One region of the Gordonia sp. DT30 genome, then DNA from elsewhere that is predicted to be linked to it. Evidence: predicted binding sites of a transcription regulator. Region 1 holds the regulator's gene; each other region holds the start of a gene.

Region 1 (7,803 bases):
TCGGTCATGGTCTTGTCGATGTTCTTGTTGCCGATCTGATAGCCGGCGAGCAAGAAGCCCAGCGCGATGAGCAGACCGCCCGCCGCGACAAACGGGATCATGTAGCTCACACCGGTCATCAGCGCCTGCTGGACCTGCTTGCCCAGGCTCAGGCCGCCTCGCTCGGTGGCGCCCGCCGCGGCGTCGCCGCTCTCACCCGCCCGTACCACTGCGGCGTGCGGATTATCAGCGGCGGCAAGGGCTTCGGCGATCATCGCATCCGGCTCGTTGATGGCGCGCTTGACGCCGGACTCGATCACCGGCTTGCCGTGGAAGCGGTTCTTGCCCTTGACACCCACATCGGTGGCGAAGATGACGGCATCGGCACCGGCGATGACGTCCGGGGTGAACGGGGTGGTCCCCGAGGAGCCCTGCGGTTCGACGTGGAAGTCCACGCCGGCCCGCTCGGCGGCGTATTTGAGGGCATCGGCCGCCATGTAGGTATGGGCGATTCCGGTGGGGCAGGCGGTGATCGCGACGATCGACCGGGGCTTGTCGGCTCCGGCCTGGCCGGCGGGTGCGGTGTCTCGACCTGCCGGGGTGCCCGCGGCCTTCGACGTTGCCGCTGTTGTCGTTGCCGCCGTTGCCGCTGCGGCCGTCGGCGCGGTCGGGACCGGGGTCCCGGCGGCGGGCGGGTTGATGGCGGCGTCGACCAGTGCGACGACCTCGTCATCGGTTGCCGCGGCGCGCAGGGAGGCGACGAAGTCGGGACGTACGAGGGCGCGAGCCAGCGAGCTCAGCAGCTTCATGTGCTCGGCGGCACCGCCCTCGGGGGCCGCGATGAGGAATACCAGGTCGGCCGGACCGTCCGGGGCGCCGAAGTCGACCTTCGGCGACAGCCGGGCCATCGCCAGGCTCGCCTGTGAGACCGAGGCGGCACGGGCGTGGGGGATCGCGATGCCACCGGGCAGTCCGGTGGCGGACTTGGCCTCGCGGGCGAGCGCCGCGCGGGCGAGTTCGGCGGGGTCACCGGTGCGGCCGGCCGCACCGAGATTCTCCGCGAGGTGGTTGATCACCGACGACGGGTCGCCGCCGGCGTCGACGTCGAGATTCACCGTCGATGTGGTGATGATCTGCTCGGACATGGTCTTCCTTTGCTGGTCTTGCTCTGTGGGGAGGTGTCGGCGTGGGGTGGGCGGGTCTGCGGATGCCCGGTGTCCGGTCATGGCGGCCGGGGTCGGTCAGGAGGTTCGGGCGGCTCCGGCGAGATCGGTGACCCGGGCGTGTTCGGGGTCGAGTTGATCGGGCCGGGGTGGCTGGGTTCCGGCGAGCGCGGCGGCGGCGGCGCCGTAGGCGACTGCGCTGCGCAGGCGTTCGGGCTCGTCGGCACCCTGCGTCTCGGCGATGAGGTAGCCGGCGAGCGACGAGTCACCGGCCCCGACGGTGCTGCGCGGGACGATCGGCGGCGAGGTGGCGAACCAACTTCCCGTCTCCGTCGTCAACAGCGCTCCGGCGGCACCCAGGGTCGCCAGCACCGAGCCGCCGATGCGTCGGACCATCTCGGCCGCCGCGGCCACGATGGGGGTGAGGTCACCATCGGCGGCCGCCCGGCGCAGCACCTCCGGGTCCGCGCCGCTGACCTCGGCGAGTTCGTACTCGTTCGGTTTGATCAGATCGATTCGTCCGGTCACCGCAGCGGTGAGCGGTGCGCCGGAGGTGTCGACGGCTACCCGATGCCCACGACCGATCAGTTCATCGGCCAGTACCCGGTACCAGTTGTCGGGAACCCCCGGCGGCAGCGAACCGCACAAGGCGACCCAGTCGGCGTCGACGGCGCGCGCCAGTATCAGGTCGGTGAGCGCGTGCAACTGCTGATCGTCGAGACGTTGCCCCGGAGCGTTGATCTTGGTGGTGGTGCCATCTGGTTCGGCGATGGTGACGTTGGCACGCACCTCGCCGGCGACGGCGACGGTCTCATGGTGCAGACCGGCCCGGTCGAGTGCCGCGAGCAGCGGATCCCCGGCCCGTGCGGGCAGGACCGCGATGGTCGGCAACCCGGCCTCGGCAACCACCCGGGACACGTTCACGCCCTTGCCGCCCGGCTCGGCGCGAACCCCGGTGGTCCGCTGTACCTCGCCGCGTTCGAGCGGCCCGGCGATCTCGAGGGTGCGGTCCAACGAGGGATTCGCGGTGAGGGTGAGGATCATGCGATCACGACCTCGATACCGCGCGCGGACAGGACCGCCGAGAAGGCGGGGTCGATACCGGCATCGGTGATGAGGACGTCGACGTCGTCGAGGGCGGCGAAGCCGGCGAAATCCTCCCGGTTCATCTTCGACGAGTCGGCGAGTACGACCACCCGCTGGGCCGAATGCACCAGGGCCGACTTGACCGCGGCCTCATCCGGATCGGGAGTCGACAATCCCGCGCCCTCGCTGATGCCGTTGGTGCCGATGAAGGCGACCGATACGCGGAACTGCTCCAGGCGGGCAACGGTTTCGGCGCCGACCGCCGCCTGGGTGAGCCGTCGCACGCGGCCGCCGGCCAGGTGCAAGGTGACCGCTGCGTGTCCGCACAGCAATGTCGCCAGCGGCAGGCTGCTCGTCACCACGCTCAGTCGGCGATCGGCGGGCAGGTTGAGGGCGGCCTGATAGGTGGTCGTACCGGCGTCGAGGGCCACCGATCCGCCGTCGCCGGGAAGGAATCGGATCGCCGCCCGCCCGATGGCCGCCTTCTGATCGATGTGTGTGGCCTCGCGTTCATCGATGCCTTGTTCATCCACGATCGCGATGAGCCCCGGTCGAACCGCGCCACCGTGGACGCGCTGGAGGTGGCCGGCGCGCTCGAGACCCGCCAGGTCCCGGCGCACCGTTTCGCTGGTGACCTCGAACCGGTCGGCGAGTGCGTTCACCGATGCGCGCCCATTCGAGCGGACCAGCTCGGCGATCGCCTGCTGTCGTTCTTCCGCGTACACGTCTCTCCGATCGGTCTGTCCACCGACACCGCATGTTGGTTTCTGTGGCTATCGATGTTGATATATCTGTGTTTACGCTTGAGTGTGTTGACAAGTCAAGGAATTCTTGTAACTTCGATCACAGGACGGCTTCGCGGACGCCTGATTCACAGCCCGGCCGCGGTCGACGACCAGAGCTAGACGACGAGAAGGGCCAAAGTCGTGAACCAGCAGATACGGGAAGACAACCCGCACGCCGGGCGAGAACTTGGCGGGCGTGAACTGGGCGGGACGCCGGTCGTCGGCGGCAAGGCCTACGGTCCGGTGGTGCGGCCGGGCCGACGGATGACCGTCGAGGCCACCGAGGTGGCGCCGCCACCGGTTTCGGAGGCGGAGCGCGATGCCGAACTCTCCCGCTTCGTCGCCGCCGCCGGGGTGGTGGCGGCCCGTTTGCGCGAGCGTGCCTCACACGCGTCCGGGGCCGCCGCCGAGGTCCTGATCGCCACGGCCGGACTCGCCGAGGACCGCGGCTGGATCGGTGCGGTGTCGAAGCTGATCGGCACGGGCACGCCCGCGCCCGCCGCCGCCGTCGCCGCAACCGAGCAGTTCGCGGCGATGTTCACCAAACTCGGCGGACTGATGGCCGAACGCGTCACCGACCTCAACGATGTGCGTGACCGCGTCGTCGCCGAGGTGCTCGGGCAGCCCGAACCGGGGGTCCCGGTGCCCGACGAACCGTCGGTCCTCTTCGCCGACGACCTCGCGCCCGCCGACACCGCCGGCCTGGACCCGGAGTTGATCACCGCGCTGGCGACCCGACTGGGCGGACCGACCAGTCACACCGCGATCATCGCCCGGCAACTCGGGATTCCGTGTGTGGTGGCTGTTGCCGAACTCGACGTCGTCTCCGCGGGTACCGCGGTGCTGGTCGACGGGGCCGCGGGAACGATTGTGGTGGAACCGGATCCGGACCGAGCGCGAGCCGATGTGGAGCAGAGCCGCCGGGAGGTGGAGGCGATTGCGGGCTGGACCGGGCCTGGTCACACCGCCGACGGCCACGAGGTCGCGATCTTGGCGAATGTCGCCGATGGCGTCTCGGCCCGTGCGGCCACCGCGTCCCCGGTAGAAGGAGTCGGGTTGTTCCGTACCGAACTGGCCTTCCTCGATCGCCCGGACGAACCGTCCCTCGACGAACAGGCGGCACTCTACCGGGAGGTCATCGAGGCCTTCGGAGGCAAGAAGATGGTGATCCGCACCCTGGATGCGGGGTCGGACAAGCCGCTGAAATTCGTCGACCACGGGACCGAGGCGAATCCCGCACTCGGTGTGCGCGGCAACCGCATCGCGGCGACACACCCCGAGATCCGGGCCGGACAACTCGATGCGATCGCGCGCGCCGCCGAGGAAACCGGCAGCACGCCATGGGTGATGGCGCCGATGATCGCCTCGGCCGCCGAGGCGGCCGAATTCGCCGCGCAAGTACGCCGACGGGGTCTGGTGGCCGGAGTGATGATCGAGATCCCGTCGGCAGCGATACTTGCGCCGGCGATTGTGGCCGAGGTGGACTTCGTCTCGATCGGCACCAACGACCTGACGCAATACACGATGGCTGCCGACCGGATGTCGGCCGAGCTCGCCGAGTTGACCGATCCGTGGCAGCCGTCGGTCCTCGCTCTCATCGCGATGGTCGCCGAGGCGGGTTCGCGCACCGGCACCCCGGTGGGCGTGTGCGGTGAGGCGGCGGCCGATCCGCTGCTCGCCTGTGTCCTCGTCGGACTCGGGGTCACATCGTTGTCGAGTGCACCCGCCGCCGCGGCCGCGGTGGGCGCGAAACTCGCCGAGGTCGACCTCGATCGATGCCGCGCCGCGGCCACGGCGGCGGTGGCCACCGCTGCACCGGGTGCGGCTCGCGCCGCGGCCCGCGAGGCGTTGCGTTGTTAACTGCGCGGTGTGAGAAACGTGGTTGACACACCGCGCAGCTGATCAGCGCCTGCGCTCAGATCCGGCGCATGACGGTGACGACCTTGCCGAGGATGGCGGCCTCGTCACCGGGGATCGGCTCGAACAACTCGTTGTGCGGCATCAGCCAGACGTGGCCGTCCTTGCGCTTGAACGTCTTGACCGTTGCCTCGCCTTCGATCATGGCGGCGACGATGTCACCGTTGTCGGCCACGTTCTGCTGGCGCACGACCACCCAGTCGCCGTCGCAGATCGCGGCGTCGACCATCGACTCGCCGACCACCCGCAGCATGAAGAGGGAACCTTCACCGACGAGTTCGCGAGGCAGGGGGAAGACGTCTTCGACGGCCTCCTCGGCCAGGATCGGGCCGCCCGCCGCGATGCGGCCGAGCACCGGGACGAAGGTCGGGGTGGGCAGGTTCTCCGAGTTCGGATTGTCATCGGTGGGCGTCGGGTCGGCGTCGCGCACGTTGACCGCGCGCGGCCGGTTGGCGTCGCGCTTGAGCAGTCCCTTGCGTTCCAGCGTGCGCAATTGATGCGCGACCGACGAGGTCGAGGCGAGCCCGACGGCATCACCGATCTCGCGGATGCTCGGCGGATATCCCCGCTCGCGAACCGATTTGCGGATGACGTCGAGCACTCCCTGCTGACGTGGCGTGAGCGGTGCCTCGAAACCCCTCGGCACGATGGGCCGCCGCGGGGCGGCCGCCGCGTCATCAACCTGCGGTGTCGCCGCCGTCGCGGCGTCATCGGTGCTCGACTCTGTGGTGGCCGACTCCGGATCGGCCGCCTCGGCCGGCCGCGACGAACGGTCCTTCTTCTCACTCATCGGGATTCGAGTCCTTTCGATCGGGTGCGTGCCACCCCGGCCGTGGGCCGGTAGGTGACGTGCACACCTGTCGCGGGCCTGTGGTCGAGCTGATCACCGGTCAGAATAGCCGAGGTTTCGGACATCCTCAAACGTCTGTTCGACGTGTTGTGGAGAAATTGTCGGAGGGGGGTGGTACAACTCGAACATCCGTTCATCGAATGTGTGATCGAGACAGGAAGAGACCATGCATAGCACCCTTTTGTCGACCGACCAGACCCGCGTCGGCCGGACCCGTACCGACCAGACCTTCACCGGCCAGACCCGCGCCGGCGCGACCAACCCGGTTCCGCGCGCCCGTCCCCGCGAACAGCGGCCGCTCGATCCTCGCCGCGCCCCCCGGCGTTCCTCGGCCGTGAGTCGTCCCGCCGACCGGCGGCCGATCCGCCCGGTCTCCCGGCGGATACCGGGCGCCGACGGCACCTGGTGCACGTCACCGGCCGGATCACATCACCTGGCCGGAACGGGTGATCCGGGTGGCCACAGGTCTCGCCGGACCGGCGCACTGGTGGCCGTGCTGACCGGCGTGGCACTGGCGCTACTGGTGTGGCTGGTCGCCGTCGCCGGTTCGGACTATCAGGAATCGGCCCAGCGGGGGTCGGCACGGCCGGCGCCGATCGCCACCCAGGTGGTCCATGTGCGCGCCGGGGAATCGCTGAACGCCATCGCGGCGCGGGTGGCGCCCGACATGCCCCGGCAGTCGGTGATCGAGAAGATCGTCGAACTCAACGACATGTCCGGCAGTGCCGTGCAGGCAGGGCAGTCGCTGCTCGCGCCGGCCTACCGGTGACGCGAGAAGTCGGTGCGGTGGCGGGCGGTATCCTAGGTGCATGCGCTGCCCGTTCTGCAGGAATGACGACACCAAGGTCATCGACTCCCGTGTCGCCGATGAAGGACAGGCCATCCGCCGGCGCCGCTCATGCAGTGCCTGCGGCCGCCGTTTCTCGACTGTGGAGACCGCCGTGCTCGCGGTGGTCAAGCGCAACGGCGTGACCGAGCCGTTCAGTCGCGAGAAGGTGATGCGCGGGGTGCGCCGCGCGTGTCAGGGCCGGCAGGTCGACGAAGACGATCTCGCCCAGCTCGCCCAGCAGGTCGAGGAGACGGTGCGGGCCTCCGGAGCTGCCGAGATTCCCAGCAACGAGGTCGGGCTGGCGATCCTGCAACCGCTGCGCGACCTCGACGAAGTGGCATATCTGCGCTTCGCGTCGGTTTATCGTTCCTTCGATTCGCTCGAGGACTTCCAGCGCGAGATCGACGACCTGCAGGGCAACCTCACCCATGGCCGCTCCGAATCCGCCGGCGGGGTCGTCTCAGCCGAGCCGGTCCAGGGCTCGTAGCGCCCTCTTCTCCGAGATCGGATATCGGGTTCCGAGGCGCTGGGCGAACAAACTCACGCGCAATTCCTCGACCATCCAATGCGCCTGCTCGTTGACGGCATCGCGACGCGCATCACCCACTTCGGCGAGGCGCTGATTCCACCGCTCGACCACGCGGTCGAGTACAGCCATCCCGTCGCGATCACGCACGGCCGACCCCGGGAGCTGCTCCAGCCGTTCCCGCGCCCCCCGCAGATATCGGGGAAGATCGGCGAGATGCGTGCGCGGCGTCGCCACCACGAAGCCGTCGAACACCAGGTCATCGAGTTGTTCGGCGACATCATCGGCAGCGAGTTGACCGGAGTGCTCGTCGATCACGCCCCGCAGGGTCACGACCTCACGGAGCGCCTCGACGGCGAGCGACAGGTACTCGGGGGCCGCCACGACGACGCGCGGTCGCAGGTCGTCGACGAGTGCCGAGAACGCGGCAGGGGTGCGCACGGTGTTCGCCGCCTCGACGTCGAGCAGATCGCGAACCGCACGCCGGGTGCAATCGGTGAAGAGCCCGGCGGGCTCCCGGTAGGGGCTCTGACTCAGGGCAATCCGCCGGGCCGGCTCCAGGGCTCCGGCGGCCTTGGGTGAGAGTGTCCCGATTGCGTTCTCCAACAAGACGATCACCGCATCGCGGCGCAGCGCGTCGGCCAGGGCCGCGGTCGGGGCGGTGGCCG
Region 2 (7,803 bases), on a different contig from region 1:
TCTGCGCGGCAGAGCATGTCGTAGACGGCCGCCTCGGTGAGATCGAGCCGGGCCAGGTCGACGTGGATGTCCTTGTGTTCGGCGACCAGGTCGATCGCGTAGTGCAACGCCGAGAGCATCCCCAACCCCAGCAGATCGAATTTCACGAGTCCTATTGCGGCGCAGTCATCTTTGTCCCACTGCAGCACACTGCGGTTCTCCATCCGCGCCCACTCGGTGGGGCAGACATCGGCGATGGGCCGATCGCAGATCACCATTCCGCCGGAGTGGATTCCCAGATGTCTTGGCATTCCCTCGATCTCACCGGCGAGCTGCCGGACGTCGTCGGGCGCCCGGTCGGGCATCTTGCTCCACGCATCCTGCTGGCCGGTGGCATATCCGAGTGCCCGCGCCATGTCGCGGATCGACGATTTGGGGCGGTAGGTGATCACGTTGGCCACCTGCGCGCTGTAGCCGCGGCCGTAGCGGCGGTAGACGTATTGGATGGCCTCTTCCCGGCGGTCGGATTCGATGTCGACGTCGATGTCGGGCGGACCGTCGCGCGCGGGCGAGAGGAACCGCTCGAACAGCAGCTCGTTGGCCACCGGGTCGACGTTGGTGATACCCAGGGCGTAGCAGACCGCCGAGTTGGCCGCGCTCCCCCGGCCCTGGCACAGGATGTCGTTGCGTTTGCAGAAGTCGACGATGTCGGCGACCACGAGGAAATAGCCCGGAAAGGTGAGGGTTTCGATGATCGCCAGTTCGTGTTCGATCTGCCGGTAGGCCTGCGGATGCTGCGTCGGGGTGCCATAACGGCGCAGCGCCCGGGTCATGGTGAGATGCCGCAGCCAGGTGGCCTCGGTGTACCCGTCGGGCACCTCGAACGGCGGCAATTGCGGTGCGATCAAACCCAATTCGAAGGCACAGTCGCCGGCGATGTGTACCGCGTTGTCGATGGCCTCCGGATGCGCCGACAGCAGGCGCCGCATCTCGTCGCCGCTGCGCAGATGTGCACCGCCGACACCTGGCATCCAGCCGGCGATGGTCTCGATGTCGGTGCGGGCACGAACTGCCGCCATCGCCATCGCGAGGCGCCGCCGCGGCGGGCCGGCGAAATGCGCACCGGTGGTGGCGACCGTCGGCAGCCCGAATCGCGCGGCCATACCGGCCAGCGCGGCGTTGCGTTCGTCGTCGTCGGGCAGACCCTGGGCGGTGAGTTCGACGGCGACCCCGTCCCGGCCATACCGTTCGACGAGATCCCCGAGTGCCTTCTCCGCCGCGGGCGATCCGGCCCGGTCGAGGGCTCGGCGCACCGCCCCTTTGCGGCATCCGGTGAGGATCAGCCAGTGCCCGTCGTGATCGGCGAGGCGGTCGGGGTCGTACCGCAGCAGCCCCTTCTCGCCTCCGGACATGTGTGCGTCGGCGATCACCCGGGACAGCCGGCGATATCCCTCGCTGTCGCGGGCCAGCACCAGCAGATGATCTCCGGGCGGGTCGTTGACCCCGGTCCGGGCGACGTCAGGCTGCAAGGACAACTCGGCCCCGAAGACCGTCGGCATTCCGAATTCCCTTGCGGCCTCGGCAAATCGGACCACCCCGTAGAAGCCGTCGTGGTCGGTGATCGACAGCGCCTTCAAGTCCAGCCGCTGCGCCTCGGCGACCATCTCCTCGGGCATCGACGCCCCGTCGAGAAAGCTGTAGGAGCTGTGGGCGTGCAGTTCGGCGTAGGGCACGTGAGACGGTTCCGGCTCGATGTCGGGTGCCACGTACGGGCCCCGTTTGCGCGACCACGCCGGCGAGTCGCCGCCGTCCCCGGGACCGAAGAACTCGCCGGGCCGCCCGTCCTTGCGCGAGCGGCCCGACAGCACCCGCTCCATCTCCGACCAGGTCGGTGGTCCCTGATTCCAGCCCACTGACCAAGTATAGAACGCACGTTCGATACCGGGCGAGTGGTGGGCGGTGAATCGCGATCCGACGATGCCTCGCTGCGAGGGTTGTCTCGGTTGACCGCAGGACTGCCGAGTGTCAGACTCGGAGTACGGGTTGTCTGGGTTGACCAAGGAGTGTGTTGTGTCTGATCTCATGGATCGCAAGCAGGAATTGCTCGACGAGTTGAGTCATCTGCTGGACGAGCGCTTCTCCGCGGCGGAAGAAGCCGGGGTCGATGCGTCCCTGTACGCCGACACCAACCGGCTCGCGTCGGCGATGGTCGCAGCACTGCCGGCACTCGGCGTACACGATCAGCTCGTTGGCCCGTTCTACGACACCGCCGGACTCACCGGCTGGCTCGGCGTGAGCAAGCAAGCGATCGCCAAACGCGTCAAGCACCGAACACTCATCGCCTGCCAGCTCGAATCCGGTACATGGGTGTACCCGACGTGGCAGTTCACCGAACAAGGAGCGGTCGACCGCCGAATGGTGCAGGTGTGGCAAATCCTGCGAGAACACGCCAACGCGTGGACCGCGGCCCTGTGGATGTGCGCCCCCAACCCGGATCTCGACGGCGACACCGTGATCCACCACCTCGCCACCGACAGCACGGAACGCCTCGCTGCAGTTGTCGACGCCGCACGCGCCGACGCGGCACGCTGGGCAGTATGACCGGCCGCGACGCTGTTGCGCTCCGGGGCCCAGATGGCCATGACCTGTCGACCTTCCCCACTACGAGCTTTGCCGCTGGCGTCGGCTTGTACCGGGCGCATCGCACCGCGCTGGGCGCCTGGTATTTCTCGGCCGGCGGTGCAGGCCGGTTCGATCTGGACCCGCCCCGCGGAACCTGCTACCTCGCCACAGACACCGAGACCGCCGTTCGCGAAACCCTCGGCTCGACACTGCACACACTCGGCGGCGCAGACGTCGACTTCGCCGCGCAACGCTCGGTTTCCCGACTACGTCTGCCGACCGCGTGTCTCCTGGCCGACCTTTGTGACCGGCACGCTGCTGACTTCGGTATCACCCGTGAGATTCACACCATCACCCCGTACACCGTCACCCGGGCGTGGGCCGAAGCGTTCCACGCTGTCAGCGATGGCCTGCTCTACCAATCCCGATTCACCACCGTCGCCCAGGCGAACGCGCTGGCGGTGTTCGACGACGCCGGGCCGAAAAGCTGGCCCGCCGACACCACCCCGATACCTTTCTTGACCGCTGCCCGCGCTGCGGGCATCACCATCCTGCCGCCGCCGCGTCGAGTCACGATCGTCCCGCCACCCACCTGACCCGGACCAATTTTCTATTGCTGGACAACGTAGTTCAGACCTTCGGTGACACCGGCCAGTCATCGGGGTAACGCTCGGCCACCTCGTCACGCATCCGGCGCAGACTCTTGCGGCCCCGGGCGGTGAGCCGGTCGCCGAACACCATCCCGTTGATGTGATCGGTCTCGTGCTGCAGGCATCGGCCGAGAAGGCCACCGGCGGTGACGGTCAGCGGCTCCCCGTACTGGTCCTGTCCCCGGCAGGTGGCGACCGACGGACGCGACAACGTCGCGTACGCGCCCGCAAACGACAGGCAGCCCTCGTCGTAGTCGACGAGCCGCCGGTCACGTCCCTCGGGAAGTTCGAGCTGCGGATTGCACACGACACCGGTGCGCCGCGCGCCGGTGTCGTCACCGCAGTCGTAGATGAAGACGGCGAGATCCACTCCGATCTGGGCCGCCGCCAAACCCGCACCGGATGCGGCGGTGTTGGTGGCGAACATGTCGGCGAGCAAGGTCTGCAACTCGGGTCCGAAGTCGGTGACCGGGCGGGCAGTACGGTGCAACACCGGATCACCCCAGCCGACGATCGGACGAACGATCCCGAGTCGCAGCAGTTCGGCAATGGGCATGATCATCGGCCTCCAATGCCACGTGCTTCTGTACCCCGAGGTCGAGCGTGCCGCAACTTCCCATCCGACGCAATGCTGTCCGCATGATATGGCAGACGCCCGGGAGTCCGGGTGAACCCACTCGGCAGTCGATGGTTCGCGGTGGGCGTCGTGGCGACACCGGCTGCCGGCCTTTTGGCATTGGTGTTCACCTCATCGATGATCGAATCGAGATCGTCGCGAACGTGATGGCACAGTCGCCCAACCGCAGTGACCTGCGCCGACGCATTTTGTCAGACCCCGAATGTATGTTCCTTTCATGACCTCGCGCATGCCCGCCGCACCCTCGGCCGACGTCCCTTCCGACGTCGTCGAGTCGTGGTATGCGTCGGAGACCGATGCCGACGAGGTGCCGCAGACGGTGACCGCACAGTTGCGCTCCGATGAGAAGCTGTTGCGAACCGATCTGGTGGAGATCATGGCGCATTCCGCAGCGACGGTCGCAGCCGGCCAGTTCCGCATGGCACAGGCGGCGTCGTTGATCCACGACGAACACGAGGAGGACTACGGCTGTGAGCTTGCCGAGGCTCTCGGCGAGCAGCAGTCCACCCCGGAGGATTTCGCGAGGAACGCCGAGATCGCCGCGTCGGGTGGAGATCCACGGGCCGAGTACGGGCTCGACGGACTCGAGCGTGCGGTGGTCGAGGTCGGCGCCGTGTTATCGATCCCGCCGGCACAGGCGCGTGCCCTGATCATGACCGGGCATGCCATGCGGTACCGCTTGCCACATACCGCGGCGATGCTCGCCGCCGGACGTATCGATCTGCGCCGCTTCGAGATTGCGGTACGCCGCACCGAGCTCTGCAGTTCCGATGCGTTGCCCGACATCGACCTTCGGCTGTCCGAGGCGATCTACCGCCGCGATCACATGTCGACGTCACGGTTCACCGCGATGGTGGACGCGATCGTCGCGAAGACCGACAAAGAGGCGATGAAGCGCCGGCGCGAGCGCGCCCAGGACGATCGCGGCGTCACCATCCGACCCGACCGCTTCGCGCCCGGGCAGGCGAAACTGACCGCGAACCTGCCCACGGCCGACGGCGCGACCGTCAACGCCCGACTCGACGCGATGGCCGCAGCCGTACACAAGGCAGACCCGCGCACCCTCCGACAGCGCCGAGCCGACGCGTTGGTGGCGCTCGGCAATGGCGCCGACCACCTCGAGTGCCGATGTGACGATTGCATCGCCGCTCGGTGCGCCGACCTGGCAGAAGCCGACGTACCCGAGGTCGATCCGGCTGATGCCGATATGCTCGACGCCGACGTACCCGAGTCCGTTGCGCCCGACGCTGATCCACCCGAGTCCGATCTGCCCGAGTCCGATCTGCCCGAGTCCGATCTGCCCGCCGCCACGGACAGCGCAGCAACCGGGACGGATGAAACGTCCGAGCCATGTCGCTGCACGTGTGCCGACCACGCGCCGGCCCCCGCAGCTCCCCCGACCACCGACCCGGCACCCGCTGTCCCGGCTCCATCGGCGGTGATCCACGTCGTCGCCAACCAATCCACTCTCGACGGCACCGATGACGAACCCGGCTACATCGACAAGTTCGGGGTCGTCGACGCCGACACCATCCGTGAGATCGCGGCCGCGGAATTCACCCGAAAGGTGGGGCTGAGCCCCGAGCGTGCCGCCGAAGGACTGGCCGGGCTGAAATACCGGCCCGGGAAGAAGTTGCAGGCCTTCATCCGCACCGGCGAGCTGTCGTGTTGTTTCCCCGGCTGCAACAACCCGGCATGGTCGGCCGATCTCGACCACACCACTCCCTATGATCATCGCCATCCCGACCACGGTGGAACCACCACTGTGCACAACATCAAACCGTTGTGCCGACTCCACCACCGGGCGAAGACCTTCAACGCCTGGCGTGACTACCAGGACACCCTCGGCCGCGCCATTTTCCAGTCACCATCCGGGCATTGGTTCGTGGGCAACGCGTTTCGTGGCACCGATCTGTTCGGCGGCCTGCGCACAGTGCCACCCAAACCACCCGACCATCGAGCCCGTGCCACCATCGACACCCTGTACGAGCGACTCCGTACCGGGGAGATCCGTGCTCGGGACCGGGAATACCTTCGTAATCCGCCACCGTTCTGACCGCGGCGGGAGCAAGGGGGGCGGTGTCATACCCTCGAAGCAACGGTAGCCGAGAGGCGTTGGTGGACAGGGGCTGTGGTGGGACGCAGGATGTTGACGGTGGAGGATCGGACTGAGATCGCTACCGGGATCAAGGCGGGTTGGTCGGTGACCGCGATCGCGGCGCATGTCGGCCGCTGCAAGTCGGTGATCTCACGAGAGGTCCGCCGTAACTCTACCGCGGCGGGGTATCGGGTGGTGGCCGCAGAAAAGCGGGCCACTGCCGCGAGGACACGTCCGCAGTCGCGTGCGATCGATGCGATCCGGTGTTGGCCGCACGGGTGCGAGCGGATCTGAAGGCTTCTCGTACACCACGCCAGATCGCGGGGCGGTTGCGGCTGGAGGCATCTGAAGACAATGTGGAACTCATGGACGGTTCCCTCGATGCCCAGGGCCGCACGGTCTCACACGAAGCTATCTACCGGTGGATCTATGCGCACCCCGGAAAGGAGCTCGCTAAACAGGGAATCATGTTGCGCAGCAGACAGGTTCAACGCAAACCTCGCAAGAAGGTCGGTGAGCGCAACGCGCGGATCGTGGGCATGATCTCCATCGATGACCGTCCGACCGAAGCTACCGACCGACGCGTGCCCGGCTGGTGGGAGGGGGACCTCATTGTGGGTGCCCGCAACAAGTCCGCCGCGGTCACCCTGGTCGAACGCAGCACCCGCTACACGCTGATCCTGGGGCTGCCCGACGGGAAGAAGGCCGTCGGTGTAGCCGATGCGTTGATCGACCATCTCCACGCGTTGCCGGCGTTCATGCGGCAGGGATTGACCTGGGATCAGGGCACCGAGATGGCTGAACATGCCTCGGTCACCGTAGCCGCTGACCTGCCGATCTACTTCGCTCACCCACATTCGCCGTGGGAGCGTCCCACCAACGAGAACACCAACGGCCTGATCCGCGAGTACCTACCCAAAGGCACCGACATCACCAGCAATCAGGCCTACCTCGATGCCATCGCCCGCGAGCTCAACGAACGCCCACGACAAACCCTCGACTTCTACACCCCCCGCGAGAAGTTCGAAGCCCTCCTACGAGACAACGTTGCTTGCACGGGTTGACACCGCCGGGTCTTGCCTGCGGCAGTCGGTGGATGACAGTGTGAGATGCGTCTTCGTCGAGCTGGAATTTGGAGAACCCTGTGACCACATATTTCGTGACCGGTGGCAGCGGCTTCATCGGACGCCGCGTCATCAGAGAGCTACTCGCAATCGACGCGGACGCACAGATCCACGCACTCGTCCGGGAGGGCTCGCTGTCGCGGATCACCGAGGTTCTGCGCGACACGGCCGGTGGTGACCGGGTCCACCCGGTGATCGGCGACCTCACCTCCGACGGGCTCGGGGTCACCGACACCGACCTCGAGATCGACCACGTCATCCACCTCGCCGCGATCTACGACATGGCCGCCGACGCCGCGAGTCAGCACGCCGCCAATGTCGAGGGCACCGCGCGGGTCGCCGATTTCGCCGTCGCGCATGACGCGATGTGTCACCACGTGTCATCGATCGCGGTGGCCGGCGATCACCGGGGCGAGTTCACCGAATCCGACTTCGACCTCGACCAGGGATTTCCGACCCCGTATCACCGCACAAAATTCGAGGCCGAGAAGGTGATCCGCGAACGAGAAGGGCTGCGCTGGCGCATCTATCGCCCCTCGGTGGTCGTCGGCGACTCACGCACCGGCGAGATGGACAAGGTCGACGGGCCCTACTACTTCTTTCCCTACCTGCGACTTCTCGGCAAGCTGCCGGCGGCACTGCGCCTTCCGTTCCCCGACCTCGGCCGGATCAATCTCATCCCGGTCGACTACG
Region 3 (7,803 bases), on a different contig from region 1:
CAGATTCGGGCGGTCCGAGGCGATGTCCTGCGGCGTGATCTCCTCGGGGCCGCCGACGCCGTGGGCCGGTTCGATCGAGGTGTCGCTCGAGTGATCGTCGGCCGAGAATTCATCTGCCGAGAACGGCGGGGTGTAGCCGGGGTAGGTGGCGGCTGCCTCGTCGGTGGGGATCACCCGCATGATGGCGAGCCGATTCCAGCGCGTGACCAGCCCGGTGGCGATCTCGACGTCGAGGTAATCAGACGATGATGCGTCGATGACGGTGCCGAACAGTCCGCTGGAGAGCTGGATGCGCGTGCCGGTCTGGACCGAGTTCTGCATGTTCTGCGTCTCGGCGGCGCGCCTCTTCTGCTTGCGCATGGAGAAGAACATGAAGCCGACCATCAAGATCAGCAGCAGTGGGATGAACAGAGATTGCATTGAGTTGACGTCGTCCTTGTCATATCGAGATCGTCACCCGCCCAGCGGCGCGGACGCCACGCTCGGCGGAGTCGCCGGTGAAGGATTCACGGCGATGGTTCACACGGCGGACGTTCGGGCGCCTCGGATGTTCACTCCAGGAGGCGACCACTTCAGGGAGTGATCACGCCGGTCGCGCCGACGCCGTACGCACGCACTCTTTCCAGTGTGCCACGAACCGAGCGGCAACCGCAGGTGGGCACCACCGGATTCGCCGCCTGCCGGACCCCGGTGGGACCTCACAGGTCACCGAACAGGGACGGTCCACCCATCTCGCGGGGGCGCGCACCGAAGGATGCGGTGAGCGCACCATCTGGGGGCGTCAGTCCGAGATGATGCCAGGCCGCCGCGGTTGCGACCCGTCCACGCGGGGTGCGGGCGACCATTCCGGCACGCACCAGAAACGGCTCACACACCTCTTCGACGGTCGCCGGCTCCTCCCCGACGGCCACCGCCAGCGTCGACACCCCGACGGGCCCGCCGCCGAACGCCCGGATGAGGGCATCGAGCACGGCCCGGTCCAGCCGGTCGAAGCCGAGTTCGTCGACGTCATAGACGGCCAGTGCGGCCCGCGAGATGTCGACGGTGATCCGGCCGTCGCTCCGGACCTCCGCGTAGTCACGTACCCGGCGCAACAACCGGTTCGCGATGCGGGGGGTGCCGCGCGAACGGCTCGCGATCTCCGATGCCGCGTCGGCCTGCAGGTCGATGCCCAGAATTCCCGCCGACCGCCGCAGCACCTGGACGAGTTCGTCGGTTTCGTAGAACTCCATGTGGGCGGTGAAGCCGAACCGGTCGCGCAGCGGGCCGGTCAGCGACCCGGACCGCGTGGTGGCACCGACCAGGGTGAACGGTGCGACGTCGAGCGGAATCGAGGTCGCACCGGGACCTTTGCCGACCACCACGTCGACGCGGAAATCCTCCATCGCCAGGTAGAGCATCTCCTCGGCAGGCCGGGCGATGCGATGGATCTCGTCGATGAACAGGACGTCGCCCTCGACCAGGTTGGACAGCATCGCCGCGAGATCCCCGGCGCGTTCGAGCGCCGGACCCGAGGTGACGCGGATCGCCGCCCCCATCTCGCCGGCGATGATCATGGCCAGCGAGGTCTTGCCCAGGCCGGGTGGCCCCGACATCAGAATGTGGTCCGGGGTGCTGCCGCGCTTCTTCGCACCGTGCAGCACCAGCTCGAGTTGCTCGCATACGCGCGGCTGTCCGATGAACTCGCCCAGCGAACGCGGACGCAGTCCGGCGTCGAAGTCGCCGTCGGCGCGTACCGGCGCCGCGCTGACCTCCCGCTCTGCTTCGTCCGTGGCGTGTTCGTCGCCGCTCATGCCGACTTCCCCAGCAGCACCAGCGACCGGCGCAGGGCGGTCGACGCGTCCGCGCCGGGCGTCTCGGCGAGGACCTTGGCCACCGCCTTCTCGGCAGGCGCCGCGGTGAATCCGAGGCCGACCAACGCCTCGGTGACCTGCCCGGCCACCCCGGCCGGGGTGCCGGTGCCCGGCCCTGTCCCCCCGGAGTCGGCGACCGGGCGGTCGACCTTGTCGCGCAGTTCCACGACGAGCCGTTCGGCGACCCGCTTCCCGATGCCCGGGACGCTCGTCAGCGCCTTGACATCGGAGTCGGCGAGCGCGCGGCGCAACGAGACCGGTTCGAGGACGGCCAGCGTGGCCATCGCCAGCCGCGGCCCCACCCCGGTGACGGTCTGCAGCAACGCGAACAGCGCCCGGGCGTCGGGTTCGGTGAACCCGTAGAGGGTCATCGAATCCTCGCGGACGATCATCGAGGTGAGCAGCGTGGCCTCCTCACCGCGCCGCAGCCGCGACAACGTGTCGGGGGTGGCGAGCACCCGATATCCGACGCCCGCGCAGTCGAGTACCACGTGGTCGAGCGCCACCTCGAGCACCGGGCCGCGTACCGAGGCGATCATGCGTTTGCTCCCTTTGTCCGTGTGGCAGCCGGCTTGGCAACCTGCCCGGAGGCCTGTTCGGTCCCGGCGGCGCCGGTCGAGGTGCGGGCCGCCGCGATACGGGCACGGTGAACGCGCGCCATCTCCTCGGCGCGTTGTTGTGCCTGTGCCATCCGATCGATCGTCGGGCCACGCCAGCAGTGACAGATGGCCAGGGCGAGGGCGTCGGCCGCGTCGGCGGGCCGCGGTTTGGTCTGCATCCCGAGGATACGGGTGACCATCGCGGTGACCTGCGCCTTGTCGGCGCGGCCGCTACCGGTCACGGCGGCCTTCACCTCCGACGGCGTGTGGAAGCGCACCGGCACATCCCGTTGTCCGGCCGCCAGCGCGATGACCCCGGCGGCCTGTGCGGTCCCCATGGCCGTCGACACCTGGTTCTGGGCGAAGACGCGTTCGATGGCGACCACATCGGGCCGATGGACGTCGAGCCAGTGGCAGGCGGCGGTGTAGATGGCGAGCAGGCGGTGCGCCAATTCCATATCACTGGGCGTACGCACGACGTCGACGTCGAGCGCGGTCACCGTCCGGCCGCTACCCGACTCGACCAGCGCGATCCCGCACCGCGTCAGCCCAGGGTCGACACCCATCACCCGCACACGACCCTCCTCCACTGCGGCGAACATTCGTTCGAGATTGTAGCGAGGGGCCCCGACAGACCGTGGGACCAACACGGCGAGTTGCGGATATCGCGTGCGGCACAATGGAGCCGATGCCCCGCTATATCCCGATCGCCCCCGAGGCGCTCGTGCTGCTGTGCGCCGACGCGTGTGCAGCACTGCCGGGCCGCCTGGTCGTCGGCGTCGTGGGCGCGCCGGTGGCCGATCCGGAGTCGCTGGCCGACCGGATCGCCGGGTCGTTGCGGGTGCGCGGGCGAGCGGCCGAGGTCGTGCGCGTCGTCGACTACATCCGGCCGGCGTCGCTGCGCCTGGAGTGGGGCGCGCACGACGCAGAGGCCTTCGCCACTTCCTGGTACGACTTTCCCGCACTGCGCCGCGAGGTGATCGACAGCCTGCACGCCGACGGGTCGTGGCTCCCACGTCTCTGGGATGGCTTGTCCGACCGGTCTTTTCGCGATGAGCGGCAGATCGCCGCCGGGGATCAGGTGATCGTGATCGCCGGTCCGATGGTGCTCCGCGCCGACCTGCGCCTCGATCTGGGGATCGCATTGCGGATGAGTCGCGCCGCGCTGGCGCGGCGCACGCCACCGGACGAACAGTGGACCATCGATCCGCTACTGGATCACGAACGCGACGCCCCGCTCCCCGACATCGAGGTGCGATACGACCACCCGGACCGCCCGGCCGTCAGCTGTCGAGATCGGCGAGAACCTCGTCACTGATGTCGACATTGCTGTACACGTTCTGCACGTCGTCGGAATCCTCGAGCGCGTCGATCAACTTGAACACCTTGCGAGCGCCGTCGGCGTCGACCGGCACCTCGACCGAGGCACGGAAGTCGGCTTCGGCCGACTCGTAATCGATACCCGCCTCCTGCAGGGCGGTGCGCACCGCGACGAGGTCGGTGGGTTCGCTGACCACCTCATAGGTGTCACCGAGGTCGTTGACCTCCTCGGCGCCTGCATCAAGGACCGCGATGAGGACGTCGTCCTCGCTCTGATCGTTCTTCTCCAGGGTCACCACGCCCTTACGGGTGAACAGGTACGACACCGAGCCGGGATCGGCCATGTTGCCGCCGTTGCGGGTCATCGCGGTGCGCACCTCACCGGCCGCGCGGTTGCGGTTGTCGGTGAGGCACTCGATGAGGATGGCCACCCCGTTGGGTCCGTAACCCTCGTAGGTGATGGTCTGCCAGTCGGCGCCACCGGCCTCCTCACCGCCGCCGCGCTTGCGCGCGCGTTCGATGTTGTCGTTGGGTACCGACGACTTCTTGGCCTTCTGGATCGCGTCGTAGAGGGTCGGATTGCCGGCCGGGTCGCCGCCACCGGTGCGCGCGGCGACCTCGATGTTCTTGACCAACTTGGCGAACATCTTGCCCCGCTTGGCATCGACGACGGCCTTCTTGTGCTTGGTTGTCGCCCATTTGGAGTGGCCGCTCATACGCTATTCCGATCCTTCCCGTGCACCGGGAACCGCCGCCGATGGCGGCCCCGGGCAAACCTGCTTCGAACACGTCGAAAAATGATTCTACCGGCGCACCCACCGCCTATCGGCGCACCATGTCGACGAAATACGCATGTACCCGCCGATCCCCGGTCACCTCGGGGTGAAATGAGGTGGCCAATACGTCACCTTGCCGCACCGCGACGATCCGGCCGGCGGCAGGTCCGCCGGGCACCCGGGCCAGCACCTCGACGTCGGCCCCGACCTTCTCCACCCACGGCGCCCGGATGAACACCGCACGCATCGGCACCCCCGCGGTGATGTGGGCGACCTCGAGATCGGTCTCGAAGGACTCGACCTGGCGACCGAAGGCGTTGCGACGCACCGTGATATCGAGGACATCGAGGTGACGCGCATCCGGCCGGGTATCGAGGATGTCGGAAGCGAGCATGATCATCCCGGCACACGAACCGTAGGCGGGCATACCGTCGGCGAGCCGCGCGCGCAGCGGATCGAGCAGGTCGAAGACGCCGAGCAGGTGACTCATGGTCGTCGATTCGCCACCCGGAATCACCAGCCCGTCCACCGTGGCGAGTTCGTCGGGGCGACGCACCGCGAGAGCGTCGGCGCCCGCACTCGTCAGCGCGGCGAGGTGCTCACGAACGTCTCCCTGAAGCGCGAGCACCCCGATCCGCGGCCGACTCGGCCCCACGCTCACCGCTGCTGCCGTGCATGCTGGTCGGCGGGCATCTGACGGCCGGTGCGGCTCAGCCCTTCCTGGGTGACCGCGGCGACCAGCCGGCCGGCGCGGTCGAAGATGCGGCCCTGGGTCAATGCACGACCGCCGCCCGCCGACGGCGAGGTCTGGTCGTAGAGCAGCCAGTCGTCGGCGCGGAAGGACCGCATGAACCACATGGCGTGGTCGAGCGATGCGGCCTGCGGCTCGACGCCGGGGTGCGGAACCTTCGACGAACCGAGCAGAGTCATGTCACTCATGTAGGCGAGGGTGCACACATGGATGGTCTGGTCGTCGGGCAACGGCTTGCGGTACCGGAACCACACACGCTGCTGCGCCACGAAAAACGGTGAGGTGACGAGCTTCTCGGCCGGCACGATCCGGATGTCGAAGTTGTCCCATTCCTTGAAGACCGCCTTCTCGTCCTCGTGGATCCCGGCGAGCCGGTCAGGCAATTCCTCGGGCGCCGGGGCAGGGGGCATCGGGTCCTGGTGTTCGATGCCGTGGTCGGTGGTCACGTGGAACGACGCCGACATCGTGAAGATGGCCTCGCCGTTCTGGATTCCGGTCACCCGACGGGTCGCGAACGACCGGCCGTCGCGGATGCGGTCGATCAGGAAGACCGCCGGGATGTCGGGGTTACCCGGCCGCAGGAAGTAACCGTGCAATGAATGGACCGCGAATTCGTCGGAGACGGTATGGGTTGCCGACACCAGCGCCTGGCCGGCCACCTGTCCACCGAAGGTCCGCTGCAGATGGCTCGCGAACGCGCCACCGCGATAGATGTCGGTCTCGATGCGCTCAACCCGGAGGATGTCCTCGATCTCTGCCACCGAACCAGTATCCCGTACCGGCGGCTCCGATGCCCACGGGGTCGAGTGCGGCGACCCGATATCCCGGCCCTGTCACAGCTCGTCGAGCCGGACCAGTCCGTCCTGCACGGCGCGTGCGACCAGCGCCGCCTTGGTCGGTGCGGTGCGCCCGATCTCGGCGTACTTCGCCCGAATCCGGGTGAGGTGGGTGTTGACGGTGCCCAGCGAGATGAACAACTCTTGCGCGACAGCGGGTTTCGAGTCGACCATCAACCAGGTCCGCAAGACCTCGACCTCGCGGTTGGTCAGGGCCGGCCGCGGCAGCTGCGGGGCCGCGGGCTCGGCGACCTCGACCGCCGCCTCGGGCACCAGACGCATGTGCGGGTTCGCCGGAACCGGCTGCTGCCCGGGCAGCGGCATCCGCCGGGCGGCCAGCCGCATGAGCGCCTCGGTACGGCGCCGATCGGCCTCCGCACGACGACGGGCGGCCTGGGCCAACTGGTTTCCGGGGATGTGGGAAACGACTGCGGTCATGGTGTCCTCCTGGGATTCGCTTCGTGCGTTGGGGCTGCGCCGCCCTGACACACATGACGTTATGAGCGATCGGCACCGGCGTCGATGGGGAGAACTCCCCTACCCATGGGGAGAACTACCCATGGAATATCCGCTGGTCAGAGGCCCCTCAGCTCGCAGCGTTGCGCGCGGCTTCCTCGTCGATCGACGGCAGATCCGCGCGGGTGACGATGCGCGAGGCCACGGCGTATTCGACGAGCCGTGCCCGTCGGTTGCTCGCGAGCTTGCCGCCGCCGGCGCGCATCCCATTCACCCCGAGTTGATCGAGTTTGTCGCAGACGTTGTCGAGCTTGCGGTTGAACTTGGTCAACGGCCAGCCCAGACGAGCCGCAGCCTTCGCCGACGACGGGATCGCGCTCGCGCCCGTCCCATCCCGCCGCAGGATCTCTTCGGCGAGGACGAGGATCAACAGTTTCTGGCTCACGGTGAGCATCGGGACACCCTGCGTGGTCCGGCCACCGGCAAGGGACTGCTCGGTCACCGGACGGACCTGCGGAGCGGTCGCATACACATTGACCTCATACGTCGTCGGACCGGCGGTGAACACGACAGTCGTCTCGCCGAACACGAGCGGCATCCGGGCGCCCGGTCCGAGGGTGGCGGAGAATCCGACGTCGCCGGCCGACACGCTGGCCGACAGGTGGGTTCCCAGGTTACTCAGCCACCACAGCCCATTCTCGTTGTGCAGCACCAGGAATCGGCGATGCAGATAGGGGTTGTCGTCGACGGAGAGGTCAGCCTCCCGACCGATGGTGAAACGGCGATCGCCCATCAGCGGGTACCGCTCCCCGCAGTACTCGACGTAGGTCATCCCCTGGGGCAGCGGGCCATCCCCGGAATACTCGGACTCAGGAACCATGCACCGTCCCCGTCACTTCTCCTCGGCGGCTGCCGATTCCGGGGACTCGGCGTCATCGACTTCTGGAGCGTCAACCTCTGGGGCATCGACCTCTGGGGCGTCAGTCTCTGGGGCATCAGCTTTTGCAGAATCGGCTTCTGGGGCATCGACTTCTGCGGCAACCGGTTCACCGTCACCCTCGGCGACGGCCGCGTCACCGTCACCGTCACCGTCAGCCGACTCACCGTCGACCACCGGCATCGGGAGTGTCGCCACCGATTCGTGAACCTGCACGATGATCACCGTCACGTTGTCGTGCGCGCCGAGCTCGAGCGAGGCATCGACGAGGTCAT

Evidence for each region. The regulator LexA, encoded in region 1, represses DNA repair genes until DNA is damaged. The targets are predictions, from matches to a motif close to CGAACANNTGTTCG.
Region 2: the regulator LexA is predicted to act here: its motif matches at 4,088-4,101, upstream of ACLQ3C_RS10750 (DUF222 domain-containing protein).
Region 3: the regulator LexA is predicted to act here: its motif matches at 3,048-3,061, upstream of ruvC (crossover junction endodeoxyribonuclease RuvC).

The regions. Positions count from the first base shown of each region.
Region 1 covers NZ_JBNCLY010000002.1:297,611-305,413, forward strand. Annotated here, with positions in the region: gene ACLQ3C_RS03360 (PTS fructose transporter subunit IIABC) at 1-1,124, opposite strand, end outside; gene ACLQ3C_RS03365 (1-phosphofructokinase family hexose kinase) at 1,221-2,186, opposite strand; gene ACLQ3C_RS03370 (DeoR/GlpR family DNA-binding transcription regulator) at 2,183-2,953, opposite strand; gene ACLQ3C_RS03375 (phosphoenolpyruvate--protein phosphotransferase) at 3,155-4,873, shown strand; gene lexA (transcriptional repressor LexA) at 4,929-5,579, opposite strand; gene ACLQ3C_RS03385 (LysM peptidoglycan-binding domain-containing protein) at 5,947-6,549, shown strand; gene nrdR (transcriptional regulator NrdR) at 6,590-7,096, shown strand; gene hrpA (ATP-dependent RNA helicase HrpA) at 7,070-7,803, opposite strand, start outside.
Region 2 covers NZ_JBNCLY010000009.1:42,400-50,202, forward strand. Annotated here, with positions in the region: gene ACLQ3C_RS10730 (error-prone DNA polymerase) at 1-1,892, opposite strand, end outside; gene ACLQ3C_RS10735 (hypothetical protein) at 2,050-2,580, shown strand; gene ACLQ3C_RS10740 (RES family NAD+ phosphorylase) at 2,577-3,197, shown strand; gene def (peptide deformylase) at 3,232-3,807, opposite strand; gene ACLQ3C_RS10750 (DUF222 domain-containing protein) at 4,106-5,944, shown strand; partial or broken gene ACLQ3C_RS10755 (IS30 family transposase) at 6,035-7,050, shown strand; gene ACLQ3C_RS10760 (SDR family oxidoreductase) at 7,131-7,803, shown strand, end outside.
Region 3 covers NZ_JBNCLY010000028.1:13,686-21,488, reverse strand. Annotated here, with positions in the region: gene yajC (preprotein translocase subunit YajC) at 1-420, opposite strand, end outside; gene ruvB (Holliday junction branch migration DNA helicase RuvB) at 699-1,793, opposite strand; gene ruvA (Holliday junction branch migration protein RuvA) at 1,790-2,392, opposite strand; gene ruvC (crossover junction endodeoxyribonuclease RuvC) at 2,389-3,027, opposite strand; gene ACLQ3C_RS19475 (hypothetical protein) at 3,141-3,770, shown strand; gene ACLQ3C_RS19470 (YebC/PmpR family DNA-binding transcriptional regulator) at 3,736-4,488, opposite strand; gene pdxT (pyridoxal 5'-phosphate synthase glutaminase subunit PdxT) at 4,595-5,209, opposite strand; gene ACLQ3C_RS19460 (acyl-CoA thioesterase) at 5,206-6,060, opposite strand; gene ACLQ3C_RS19455 (response regulator transcription factor) at 6,133-6,573, opposite strand; gene ACLQ3C_RS19450 (hypothetical protein) at 6,722-7,471, opposite strand; partial or broken gene ACLQ3C_RS19445 (PP2C family protein-serine/threonine phosphatase) at 7,652-7,803, opposite strand, start outside.